DNA from 4 places in the Mesorhizobium sp. MC2-1-1 genome. Region 4 is predicted to be linked to each of the others. Evidence: predicted binding sites of a transcription regulator. Region 4 holds the regulator's gene; each other region holds the start of a gene.
The links. The regulator PhoB, encoded in region 4, activates phosphate uptake and scavenging genes when phosphate is short. The targets are predictions, from matches to a motif close to TGTCATNNANCTGTCAT.
Positions count from the first base shown of each region.

Region 1 (3,194 bases), 2.8 Mb from region 4:
ATCTCAAGATGGGCACCTCGCTCGGCGCCGCGCTGATGGAAGAGCGCCTCGCTGCGCTGGGCCTGGAGGAGCTCGTATTTATGCGCGCCTCTTTCTTCATGGAGAATTTCGTCAAGGGCATGGGCTTCGTCGAGCAGGCGGCGTCCGGCACCTTCGCTTCGCCCTTCCGCGGCGACCTGCCGATGCCGTTGATTGCCGCAAAAGACGTCGGCGAGCGCGCTGCCGCGCTGCTCGACGCCGAAGACGCCTTCGGCCAACGCGTCATCGAACTGCATGGCGGCGGCTACTACACGCTGGAACAGGCGACCGCGATTCTCGGCCGGGCGATCGGCAAGGAGGTGACCTACCATGCCGCGCGCTTCGCCGATGCCCGTGCCGGCATGATAGCCAACGGCCTGTCGGCCAGCTTTGCCGATGCGCTCGGCGAGACGGCGGCGAGCTTCAACAAGGCTGAGCGCTGGGCCTTAGAAGCGCCTTCGGCCGCAAACGCCACGCCGACAAGCTTCGAGTCCTGGGCCGAGAACTTCGCCCGCTCTGGCAAACCCGCCTGAAATCGAAAACGAGGAGAACGATCCTGAAAAGGCTCATCCTTCAGATGCAGATCTCGGTCGACGGTTTCGTCGGCGCCGACGAGGACCGTCGCTGGCAGCTCTGGCAATGGAGCGACGACAGCGCTTGGGACGAGGAACTGAGGCAGGACTTCAACAGCGTCTTCGAGACCGTCGACACCATCCTCTTGAGCCGCAAGATGGCCGAAGAGGGATATCTGACCCATTGGGGCAACGCGGCGAGGAAATATCCGAAGGACCCGTTCTATGCCTTCGCGCAACGCATCGTGGAGGCGCAGAAGGTGGTGGCGAGCGACAAGCTCGAAACATCGCGCTGGGAGCGCACGCGGGTCGTCAGCGGCGACTTGCCCCGAGAGGTCGCTGCGCTGAAGCAAGACGATGGCGGCGACATCGCCGTGTTCGGCGGCGCGAGCTTCGGGTCGGCGATGATCGCCGCCGGCCTGGTCGACGAGTTCCAGCTCTTCATCAATCCTGCGGTTCTGGGCAGCGGCCGCCGCATCTTCGACCAGGGCGGCTTTTCCAGGTTGAAGCTCCTCGGCTCGAAGCCCTATGCCAGCGGAATGGTGGTGAGCCGCTACGCCCCGGCGCGATGAGAGGGAAAAATCGAGATCGCATCGCCTTGAATCAATCCGGCAGCTCGTCCTGCCACGATCCCGACCACGCCTTCGGATCGGCCCCGGCCTCGCCGGTCGAGATGGGCGGGCCTAGGCTCGACCAGCCCGACGTTCTCGCCGTGCCGTCGCTGCGCTACCTGCAGGCGGCGCTTTGATGGCTGGGTTTCCCGCTCACGAAACCGTGTTCGGCCGGGGCGCAACTGTCACAAAGGTGACAAGGCGCCGAAGTAGCCGGTCATCGATGCGGTTGCTTTGCTGCATTGCTGTCCTCCAGCCATTCCCCAGCCACGAGGCACCCCAACATGACCAGGTCCTTTCTTTCCGTTTGCCTCGCTTCCACGGCGCTGGCATCGCTCTGCGCCGCCGCTCACGCGGCTCCTCCCGGCTACGACAAGATCGATACAGTCGTCGTCATCTACGCCGAGAACCGCAGCTTCGATAATCTTTATGGCGGCTTCCCCGGCGCCAACGGCCTGGCCAACGTTTCTCCCGAGCAGGCGCGCCAACTCGACCGCGACGGCAAGCCGCTTGCCGAATTGCCGCCGGCCTGGGGCGGACTGACCGGCAAGGGCGTCACGCCGGCGGTGACGGAAGGGCAGAGCGCGCATCTTCCCAATGCCGTCTTCGCCATCGACGATGCAAAGGGTTTCAACGAGGGCACCAAGGTCGTCACGCACGACCTTTGGCACCGCTTCTATCAGGAGCAGATGCAGATCGACGGCGGCCGGAACGACAAGTTCGTCGCCTGGGCCGATTCCGGCTCGCTCGTCATGGGCCACTATGACGGCTCCAACTTGCCGGTGTGGAACATCGCCAAGAAATACGTGCTGGCCGACAATTTCTTCCAGGGCGCCTTCGGCGGTTCCTTCCTCAACCATTTCATGCTCGCCTGCGCCTGCGCGCCTTACTATCCGCATGCCGACACCAGCCCGGCGAAGGGGCAGATCGCCATCGTCGAGCAGGACGGCGTGACGCTGAAATCGGCCGACAATTCGCCGCCTTCGGCGCTGGGCGGCGTGCCGAAATTCGCCAATGACGGCGCCATCACCCCCGACTTCTACGCCGTCAACACCATGCAGCCTCCCTATCAGCCGAGCGCCAACAAGCCGGCCGAGGGCGGCGACAAGGCGTTTGCCGACCCGGCTCAGCCGACCACGCTGCCGCCGCAGCATGAGATCACCATCGGCGACCTGCTGTCGCTGAAGGGCGTTTCCTGGGCCTGGTATTCAGGCGCCTGGCAGGCGGCGCTCGACGGCAAGAACGCCACACCCGTTCCGAACTTCCAGTTCCATCACCAGCCCTTCAACTATTTCGCCGCCTATGCGCCGGGCACGGCCGCGCGCGCCGAGCACCTCAAGGACGGCGGCCTCGGCGGCGTCGAGTTCATCAAGGCCATCGACGACGGCAAGCTGCCCGCGGTCGCCTTCTACAAGCCGCAGGGGAACCTCAACGAACATGCCGGCTATGCCGAAGTGATCTCGGGCGACCAGCACCTGGCCGACCTCGTCGCGCATCTGGAGAAGAGCCCGCAATGGCCGCATATGCTCGTCGTCATCACCTATGACGAGAATGGTGGCTTCTGGGATCACGTCGCGCCGCCCAAGGCGGATCGCTGGGGCCCAGGCAACCGCGTCCCGGCCTTGATCATCTCGCCCTATGCGAAGTTGGGCACGGTCGACCACACGCAGTACGACACCACCTCGATCCTGCGCTTCATCACCAACCGCTACGACCTGCCGGTGCTGCCGGGCATCGTCGCCCGTGACAAGGCGCTGCGCGACAACGACCAGCCGCCGATGGGCGACCTGACGGCGGCGATCGATCTGACGAAGTAGCGTTTCAGGACTTGGGTTCCTCGCCCCCGGAGACGGGGGGAGGCGTCCGAAAAGCGGACGGAGAGGGGCTAGTAGTGCGCTCCCCCTCTCCGTCTTGGCTTCGCCAAGCTACTTCTCCCCACTTTCATGGGGGGCGAGTAAACGCCAACCGCCTGCGGCCCGCCTCGGCGATTGCC
Region 1 is NZ_CP195205.1:845,556-848,749, forward strand. Features, by position in the region: gene ACR64R_RS04090 (NmrA family NAD(P)-binding protein) at 1-551, shown strand, start outside; gene ACR64R_RS04095 (dihydrofolate reductase family protein) at 575-1,162, shown strand; gene ACR64R_RS04100 (hypothetical protein) at 1,189-1,338, shown strand; gene ACR64R_RS04105 (acid phosphatase) at 1,486-3,018, shown strand.
Region 1: the regulator PhoB is predicted to act here: its motif matches at 1,385-1,401, upstream of ACR64R_RS04105 (acid phosphatase).

Region 2 (3,194 bases), 2.8 Mb from region 4:
ACAGGCCCCCAGGCGTGCCAGGCCGTCCGGTTGAGCGCGCCGCGCCTCAGCACCTTTTCGACGCGCGGTTGCCTGAGATTCTCCCAGGCGGCGAGGGCACGCTCGGTGTCGCCGGAAAAATCTGCGATCAGATTGGCAAGCATCGAGGCGTCCTCGATGCCCATGGCCGCACCTTGCGCCGCAAACGGCGTCATGGCATGCGCCGCGTCGCCGATCAGCGCGATGCCTTGCGGAACCGTCCAGCGCTGTTGCCGGACGGTATGCATTGGAAACGCCGTCCACGGCCCGGCCAGCGCGGCGAGTTTCGCGAGCGTTGCGGCGGTGCCACGCATTGCATTGGACAGGATGGACGGATCGGCGTGACCCGACCAGCCTTCCGCGATACGCTCGCCTTTGGTGAAGGCGGCGAGGTTGACGGTGCGGCCCTTGCTCACTGGATAGGCGACCATGTGGAAGCCGGAATGCAGGAAGGTGGTGACGCAGCCCGCCGCGCCGATCTCGGCAAAAGCCCGCCCGGCGGCGCTGTCGACCGCTACCGTGGCCCGCCAGGCCAGTCGGCCAGAAAAGCGGCTTTGCGTGAAGGCGGGGTCCCTGCCGGCAAGCTCTGCGCGAACCGAGGACCACACGCCGTCCGCGCCGACCAGCAGTCCGCCCGCGATAGGCGTGGTTTCGCCATCGATCTCGACCGTCGCGGTTACGCTTCGCGGGTCGGACGCGATGCCGGTCACCCGCCCACCGGTGACAAGCTCGATTTCGGGCTGCCCCGCCACTTCCTCCGTCAGGGCCGCCTGCAGGTCGGCCCGGTGCGCCACCAGATACGGCGCTCCCCAGCGCTGCTCGGCAACCTGGCCAAGCGGAACGCGCGCAAGCTCGCGCAGGCTCTTCGCGTCCTTCAGCACCACCGCTTCGGGCCGGACCGCGTTTGGCGACAGGCGGTCGAGCACGCCAAGCCGGCGCAGGATGCGGGTCGCGTTGGGCGATAGCTGGAGGCCTGAGCCGGCCGCCAGGAGGTGCTTTGCCTGCTCGAACAACTTCACCCGGAAGCCGCGGGCCGAAAAGGCGAGCGCCGCGGTCAGCCCGGCGATACCTGCCCCGGCTATGACGATTTGCCGGGACCGCGCCTCAATCATGGTCGGGGAAAGCTCAGGCAGCCTGATCGATGTAAAGGCAGCCGGCCGGCCGCGTCTCCGTCGCCTTCAGCGAGGGCGAATAGCGGTAGAGCGTCGAGCAGTAGGGGCAGACCTTTTCATTGTCGTCACCCATGTCGAGGAACACATGCGGATGGTCGAAAGGCGGGTTGGCGCCAGTGCACATGAACTCCCTGACGCCGATCTCGATGACCGGATGGCCCGCGTCGTTCTGGAAATGGGGAATGCTGCCGCCTGCCATCGTCGTCTCCAATCGGGTTCGGCCAGTGGGTGTGACCGGTCTGCATCTGGAGCATAACAGGCCAGTTTGCAAGATCGATGAAATCAAACTGTCGCAAAAGGCTGCCAGAGGGTAAGTTGAGCCGGTTAAGCGCATGGGCCGGGCACGGAGCGATTCCGTGACGATCATGCGTCACATACAGATGGTAGAGCGTCGCCGAACGGCATGAGCGGCGCGCCTTAGGGACAGTTGCGGGCAAGAGCGGGAACCATGAACGAACTGAAGCCGGTGCAGAGCGAGTTCATCACCGTCGAGGCGGCGAGCCCGGACGGCGGCAATCCGGACCGTTTCGTCAACCGCGAGTTTTCCTGGCTGCAGTTCAACCGGCGCGTGCTGGAAGAGTCGCTCAACGAGCATCATCCGCTGCTCGAGCGCGTGCGCTTCCTGTCGATCTCGGCCGCCAACCTCGACGAGTTCTTCATGGTCCGCGTCGCCGGTCTTGCCGGCCAGGTGCGCGAGGGTATCGTGCTGAAAAGCCCCGACGGGCGCACCCCCGAGCAGCAGCTCGAACAGCTGCTGCGCGAGGTCGAGCGCCTGCAGGAAGACCAGCAGAAGAGCCTCTCGGCGCTGATGACCCTGCTCAACAAGGAAGGCATCGAGAGCATCACCCGCGACGCGCTTAGCAAAGATGAGAAGGCCTGGCTGGAGGAGCATTTCCAAGAGCAGGTCTTCCCGGTGCTGACGCCGCTGTCGATCGACCCGGCGCACCCGTTCCCGTTCATCCCCAATCTCGGCTTTTCCATCGCCCTGCAATTGCGCCATCGAAAGAATGGCGAGGCGATGAGCGCGCTGTTGCGCCTGCCGGTGGCGCTGAAGCGTTTCATCCGCCTGCCCGACCGCAAGAACCATGTCCGCTTCATTCCGCTCGAGGAGGCTGTCGGCATCTATATCGGCAAGCTCTTCCCCGGCTATGAGGTCAAGGGCTCGGGCACGTTCCGCATCATCCGCGACAGCGATATCGAGGTGGAGGAAGAGTCGGAAGATCTCGTGCGTCTCTTCGAGACGGCGCTGAAGCGGCGCCGTCGCGGTTCGGTGATCCGCATCGAGTTCGACACGCTGATGCCGGGGGAACTGCGCGATTTCGTCGCCGGCGAGCTCGGCGTTTCGTCGAGCCGTATCAGCGTGCTGACCGGGCCGCTTGCGCTCAACCAGATTTCCGAGATCGTCGCCATTCCGCGCGACGACTTGAAGTTCACGCCCTACAATCCGCGCTTCCCCGAGCGCATCCGCGAGCATGGCGGCGACTGCCTGGCAGCCATCCGCGAGAAGGACATCATCGTCCACCACCCCTACGAATCCTTCGACGTGGTGGTGCAGTTCCTGCGCCAGGCCGCGGCCGACCCGGAGGTGGTGGCGATCAAGCAGACGCTCTACCGCACCTCGAACGACAGCCCGATCGTGCGCGCGCTGATCGACGCCGCCGAGGCCGGCAAGTCGGTGACAGCGCTGGTCGAGCTCAAGGCGCGCTTCGACGAGGAGGCCAACATCCGCTGGGCGCGCGATCTCGAACGGGCAGGCGTCCAGGTCGTATTCGGCTTCCTGGAGTTGAAGACCCACGCCAAGATGTCGCTCGTCGTGCGCCGCGAGGACGGCCGGCTGCGCAATTACGTCCATCTCGGCACCGGCAACTATCACCCGGTCACCGCCCGCATCTACACCGACCTTTCCTTCTTCACCACGGATCCGACGATCGCGCGCGATGTCGCGCAGATCTTCAACTTCATCACGGGCTATGCCGAACCGGCCGAGGAGATGCGTCTTGCCGT
Region 2 is NZ_CP195205.1:1,168,635-1,171,828, forward strand. Features, by position in the region: gene ACR64R_RS05955 (FAD-dependent monooxygenase) at 1-1,130, opposite strand, end outside; gene ACR64R_RS05960 (zinc-finger domain-containing protein) at 1,144-1,389, opposite strand; gene ACR64R_RS05965 (RNA degradosome polyphosphate kinase) at 1,639-3,194, shown strand, end outside.
Region 2: the regulator PhoB is predicted to act here: its motif matches at 1,468-1,484, upstream of ACR64R_RS05965 (RNA degradosome polyphosphate kinase).

Region 3 (3,194 bases), 750 kb from region 4:
TCTCGAAGTTGGCGAAGGCCTCGAGACAGTCCGGCGCCGAGACCTCGCAGCGCAGATGGATGAAATGGTCGGCCCTGAGCCGATCCTGGCGCACGCTGTCCTCGATCGCGTCGGCCAGCTTGCGGACGTCGTCGGACTTCAGGTCGGCGTCGTCGTCCATGCCGACGCGCAAGGCGTCGAGCACCGTGGTGATGCCTGCGGTCGCCACCTGGGCGTCATGGGCGAGCACGGCGGCGATCGGGTTCCAACGCACTTTCGGGCGCGGCGCATAGTGGCCTTCGAGGTGGTCGGTGTGCAGTTCGACGAGGCCCGGGATGATATAGTCGCCGCCCATATCCTCGCCGGTGCGGGCAGCCCCCGGCTCCACGGCGGCGATCAGGCCGTCGCGCAACAACAGCGAGCCCTCGACGATTTCGTCGGGCAGCACGATGCGGGCATTGGTGAGAACTGTTTCGGCGGTCATCTCGGGCGGTCCTATCTCGGCGGTCGGTCGGCTATCGGACTAGAGCTTTTCCAGGAGAAGTGCTTGGCGGTTCTCCGTCCGGAATTGCCTAAACAAAGAGATAGGGCGGTTCAGCGTGTCCGCTGAGCCGTCCTAGGCGGTCTTGCGGGCAGCGCCGCGGCCAAGCGCATGGTGGGAAAGCACCATGAACGGCGCGCCGGGCTCGCTTTCCACGAACAAGGTCAGCGCATCCACCGGCACCGGCTGCCGCAGGATGTCGGCGAACAGGCCGTCTATCGCTGCACGCAGACGGGAGCTTTCCTGTGGCCCGACGCGCCCCGAGAGCGTCATGTGGAAGCGGAACGTGTCGAAGACGTAAGGATAGCCCCATTGGCAGAGGTTGCGGAACTCGTCCGGCTTCAGCGCATCGGGGCTGCGGCGCTCGATCTCGGCCTCGGTCAGCGGCGCGCGGAACGGATCGAAAGCACGCACGACCTCGCCGGCGAAATCGTTGAGCGGCGCAAACCGCGTCTCCGGCACCAGCGCGAAGAAGCCGTCGATCTGTCCGACGACCAGGCGCGGGATGACGACCGGTGGCGTCGCCTCGGCGAAATTGTCGAGCGCGGCGCGCAGCGAGGCTTCCGTCTCGTTCGGCGCCAGCCGGAACGGCGCCTTCAGTGTGGCATGGAACCCGTAGCGCCTGGCGGAGGCGGTGTGGAAGGCGACTTCCGCGGCCGAAAGGTCGCCCACGGCCTCGACCGGCCGCGTCGCCGCGCCGAACGGGTCGCGGCCCAGCCAGTTGGCGGCAATGCGCGCCAGCGGCTCGTCCTGTCCCGGGGTGTAGTAGATGGCGTAGCGCATCGGCGTTCCTCGTCAAGCGCGCTGCGCACCCCAAAGGATCAAGCGACGCGCTTCAAGTCATTGTCCTGGCAAGTCGCAGTCCCGAAAACGCTTAGCGCTTGCGGCGACATGCATCAGAACCGCTGCCATAGGTGATTTCCATGACGGATTGACGAAGCTTTCATGGGTTTTCGAAGGCAAGTCCAGCGCGGAGCTCGTTAGCCGACGATTTTCCGCTGATTGTGACCGGCTTGCCCGACTGGCGGTCAGGCTTTCATCAGCCACTCGTGCTCGGCCGCGTTGTGGAATTTCCACGTCCGCTTCGGCCCGGCCATGACGTTGAGATAATATAGGTCGTAGCCATGGCAGGCCGCGCAGGGGTGATAACCCTTGGGCACCAGCACGACATCGCCGTCCTCGATCGCCATCGCTTCGTCCAGCTCGCGCACGCCGTTGCGGTCGGCATCCGTGTAGACGCGCTGGAAGGCAAAACCCTGCGGCGGGTTGAGGCGATGATAATAGGTCTCCTCGAGATATGATTCGGCCGGCAGGTTGTCCTGGTCGTGCTTATGCGGCGGATAGCTCGACGTGTGGCCCCCGGGCGTGATGACCTCGACAACCAGCAGTGAATCCGCCGGCTTGCCCTCGGGCAGGATGTTGGTGACGTAGCGCGTGTTGGTGCCTTTGCCGCGCACCTCCTGGCCGAGATCGTCAGGCCCTATGACGCGCACCGGCAGGCCGCCGCTCAAGCCCGGCGCCGAACAGACGGCAAGCTCCAGCTCGGTGTCGGCGGTCACCGACCAGTCCGAGCCTTGCGGCACATATACCGACCACGGCTTGCCTTCGAAGGGCGACATGCGTTCGCCGAGCAGGCCGAGGTCCTTGCCGCCGGCCGAGGCCTTGCCCTTGCCGGTGACAAACACCAGGCACACCTCGCGGTCGCCGGTCTTGCCCGACGCCGTCTCGCCCGCTTTCAGCCGATGCAGATCGAAACCGACATAGGTCCAGCCGGCGCTTTGCGGCGTGACGTGAGCGACATGGCCGTGGCCCTTGTCGGCCTTGACGAGCAGTTTCGACATGCGGAGCTCCTTGGGTTATTCCTTCGTCTCGGTCGGAGGACTGGCCTGCTCCGCCGGCTTGTAGAGGTAGAAAAACTGCCACACCGCGTAGCCGGTGAAGCCCAGCGCGATGACGCCCCAGAACGGCGTGCCCGACGCGAATTCGATCACCGACCAGATCATGCAGACCGCGACCACGGCGACACGGCGCCATAGCGGCCGGAAGAAGGGATGTTCATAGTCTTTCATCGCGCCTATCCAGGATATGTCCAAAGCGCATCAGATAGACCGGACGCCCGGGCGAATCCACCATTCAGGCCGGAAACCCTTGCGTCTCTACCGCATAGCCGGCAGCCGTCATCACGCGCATCAGCTCCTTGTGGCCCACCTGCGCCATTTTCAGCGGCGGGTTCTTCCTGGGGTCCTGCTCGGCCTCGACCACGAACCAGCCCTCATAGCCGTAGTCGGCGAAGCGCTGGACGATGGCGCCGAAATCGAGCGAGCCGTCGCCGGGCACGGTGAAGGCGCCGAGCGCCACCGCGTCGAGGAAGGACTGCTTTGTCCGGTCGAGGCCGTTGATCACGTCCATGCGCACGTCCTTCACATGGACGTGGTTGATGCGCTTGTGGTGGTTGTCGATGGCGCGCAGCACATCGCCGCCGGCAAAGGCGAGATGGCCGGCATCGAGCAAGAGCGGGATGCCTTCGCCGGAATGGCGCATAAAGAGGTCCAGCTCCGGTTCGGTCTCGACGACCGCCGCCATATGGTGGTGATAGGAAAGCGGCATGCCCTGGTCGGCGCACCATTCGCCGAATTCGGTGACGCGGCGGCCATAGGCTTTCATTTCGTCCTCT
Region 3 is NZ_CP195205.1:4,715,943-4,719,136, forward strand. Features, by position in the region: gene ACR64R_RS23425 (alpha-D-ribose 1-methylphosphonate 5-triphosphate diphosphatase) at 1-463, opposite strand, end outside; gene ACR64R_RS23430 (DUF1045 domain-containing protein) at 596-1,303, opposite strand; gene iolB (5-deoxy-glucuronate isomerase) at 1,549-2,361, opposite strand; gene ACR64R_RS23440 (DUF3329 domain-containing protein) at 2,377-2,589, opposite strand; gene iolE (myo-inosose-2 dehydratase) at 2,654-3,194, opposite strand, start outside.
Region 3: the regulator PhoB is predicted to act here: its motif matches at 1,444-1,460, upstream of ACR64R_RS23430 (DUF1045 domain-containing protein).

Region 4 (3,194 bases):
TGAAGCCCGAGGTGATCCTGCTTGACGAGCCGGCCTCGGCGCTGGATCCGCTGTCGACGGCCAAGATCGAAGAGCTGATCGACGAATTGCAGGCCGATTACACGATCGTCATCGTCACCCACAACATGCAGCAGGCGGCGCGCGTGTCGCGGCAGACGGCGTTCATGTATCTCGGCGAACTGGTCGAGTTCGACCGGACCGAGAAGATCTTCACCTCGCCCCGCGAGAAGCGCACGCAGGACTACATCACCGGCCGCTTCGGCTGAGTTCATACGAGGACAACATCATGGCCGAACATACCGTCGCCTCCTTCGACGAGGATCTGAGGCAGATCAGCCGGCTCATCAACGACATGGGCGATCTCGCCGGCTCCATGGTCGGCGGCTCGACCCGGGCGCTGCTCGAAAGCGACAATGCGCTGGCGCAGCGCGTCGTCTCCGACGACGCCATCATGGACGCGCGCCAGCGCGAGCTCGACGACCGCGCCATCACACTGATCGCCAAGCGGCAGCCGATGGCGGACGACCTGCGCAACGTGGTCGGCTCGATCCGCATGGCGGGCGACCTCGAGCGCATCGGCGATCTTGCCAAGAACATCGCCAAGCGCGTCGGCTCGGTCGGCGTCGCCGCCGCGCCGCGCGATCTCACGCATTCTATCGATTCCATGGCGCAGATGGTGCTGATCCAGGTCCAGGGCGTGATCCAGGAATACATGGTCGGCGATGCCTCGGCGCTCGCCAAGCTGCGCAACGACGATGAACGCATCGACGTCAAATACACCTCGGTCTTCCGCGAGCTCTTGACCTACATGATGGAAGACCCGCGCAACATCACCGCTTGCACGCATCTTCTGTTCTGCGCCAAGAATCTCGAGCGTATCGGCGACCATGTGACCAACATCGCCGAGAACGCCTATTATGTGCTGACCGGCACGCAATTGCCCGCGAACCGTCCGAAGCAGGACGAGACGGCAATGTCGGCGCCGGCTGTCTGACGGAAAAGGTTACCCCGATGATCGCGCCACGAATCATGGTGGTGGAAGACGAGGAGCCGCTGGGGGTGCTGCTCCGCTACAATCTCGAATCCGAGGGCTACCAGGTGGAAGTGGTCACCCGCGGCGACGAGGCCGAAATCCGCCTTCAGGAAAACGTTCCCGACCTGCTCGTGCTCGACTGGATGGTGCCGGCCGTTTCCGGCATCGAGCTTTGCCGGCGTCTCAGGATGCGGCCCGAGACCGAGCGGCTGCCGATCATCATGCTGACGGCTCGCGGCGAGGAAAGCGACCGCGTGCGCGGCCTGTCCACCGGCGCCGACGACTATCTGGTCAAGCCGTTCTCGACGCCGGAGTTCATGGCGCGCGTCAAGGCATTGCTGCGCCGCGCCAAGCCGGAGGTGCTGTCCAGCGTGCTCAAGGTCGGCGACATCGTGCTCGACCGTGAATCGCACCGCGTTTACCGCAAGAAGAGCGAGATCAGGCTCGGCCCGACCGAGTTCCGCCTGCTCGAATTCATGATGCGCCATCCCGGCCGCGTGTTCTCGCGCAGCCAGCTGCTCGACAATGTCTGGGGCGAGACGATCTATATCGACGAGCGCACTGTGGACGTCCATGTCGGGCGCCTGCGCAAGGCCGTCAACAATGGCCGCATGCCGGATGTCATCCGCACCATCCGTGGGGCGGGCTACGCGATCCGGGAGGACTAGGGATACGTATCTCGGCGCTTGCACTCGCCACTATGCAACGTGCTTGCCCGCTCTCGCCTGGACGCCCGGCGCGAAAATCTCCTGGTCGACGAAGGTCAGAGCGCGCATGGCGCAGCCTTCGCGGATCAGTGGCAGTTCGTTCGGCTCGGTGTCGAAGGAGATCGATTTCGAGTGCTGGCCGCCGGCGGTCTGGGCGATCGCCTCCCTCAGCGCCGGCTCGATCAGGTCGAAGGCGGCCGCGCTGACGCCGACCATCGCGACGGGCGCCGGGTCGATGAGGGCGAACAGGCTGCCAAGACCGAAGCCAAGCGCCTCGCCTGCGCGGCGATAGGCCTCGCGCTCCAAGCCGTTCTCCTGCCGGGCCTTTGCCGCCAGCGCCCGCATGTCGGCGTCGCCGACGTCGGTCGGCGTTGCATCCTCGCTTATTCCCATGGCGCTGCGCCAGATCGCATAATTGCCGGCATAGGCCTCGACGCAGCCGCGGCGGCCGCAGCGGCAAAGCGCCCCGCCCGGCCGGTGGATCATGTGGCCGAACTCGCCGCCGGAGGAATGCGTGCCCATGAAAAGCTCGCCCTTCAGCACCAGGCCCATGCCGATACCGTGTGAGAGCAGGATCGCGATGAAATTGTCGCGATAGCGCTCGGGATCGCGCCATTGGAGCGCCACCGCCATCATGTTGCAATCGTTTTCCATCGTGGCCGGGATGCCGAACTCCGCCTCCAGTATGTCGGCGAAGGGAATGTCCGTCAGTGGCGTGATCGGCGACCACAGCATGGCGCGCGCTTGGGAATCGGCGATGCCCTGAATGCCCATGGCAATGCGGGCGACGCTGCCGACATCGAGGTCGGAATCCTCCAGCCGGCGCCTGACGATGGCGACGCATTCGCCGATCAGTTCGTCGCGCGGCAATGTCAGCGTGTCGAGTCGGCGCTGCTCCTCGGCGATGACCTGGCCGGCATAGTCGATGACGGCGACGGAGAGGAAGTTGAGCGACAGCACCACCGTCAGCACCGCGGCGGCTTCGGGGTTGAGCGCGAGACCGATCTGCGGCCGACCGCGTCGCAAAGCCGTCGGCTCGCTGGCCTTGCTTTCCGCGAGAATGCCCTCCTGGATCAGATCGGCGGAGATCGCCGAAATGGTCGAGTGGCTGAGCCCGGTGGTGGCGGCAATCTCCGTGCGGGACGGCTGGCCGGCGCGACGCACGGCCGCAATCACCATGGCGCGATTGCGCCGGCGCAAGTCGTCGTGGCGGATTCCGACCGACATCTCTCGCACGTCCTCCCGGGTCGTCGCGGCCTTGTGATGATGCCTTGGCCTGTCGCCGACACGCTATGGATAGTGGCAGAAGCCAAAGCCCATGTCATTATTTATTGCGAATGTCGAAAAAATCCCGGGACACATCAAAAGCCATCAGAATCCCGGTTGACAGGGCCGTTTTGCTGCACCACTATTTTTTTGAGGCTCGAAAAAAAGCCTCTTTGCCGGTCTTCGGA
Region 4 is NZ_CP195205.1:3,964,501-3,967,694, reverse strand. Features, by position in the region: gene pstB (phosphate ABC transporter ATP-binding protein PstB) at 1-266, shown strand, start outside; gene phoU (phosphate signaling complex protein PhoU) at 287-994, shown strand; gene phoB (phosphate regulon transcriptional regulator PhoB) at 1,012-1,701, shown strand; gene ACR64R_RS19615 (ROK family protein) at 1,732-2,967, opposite strand.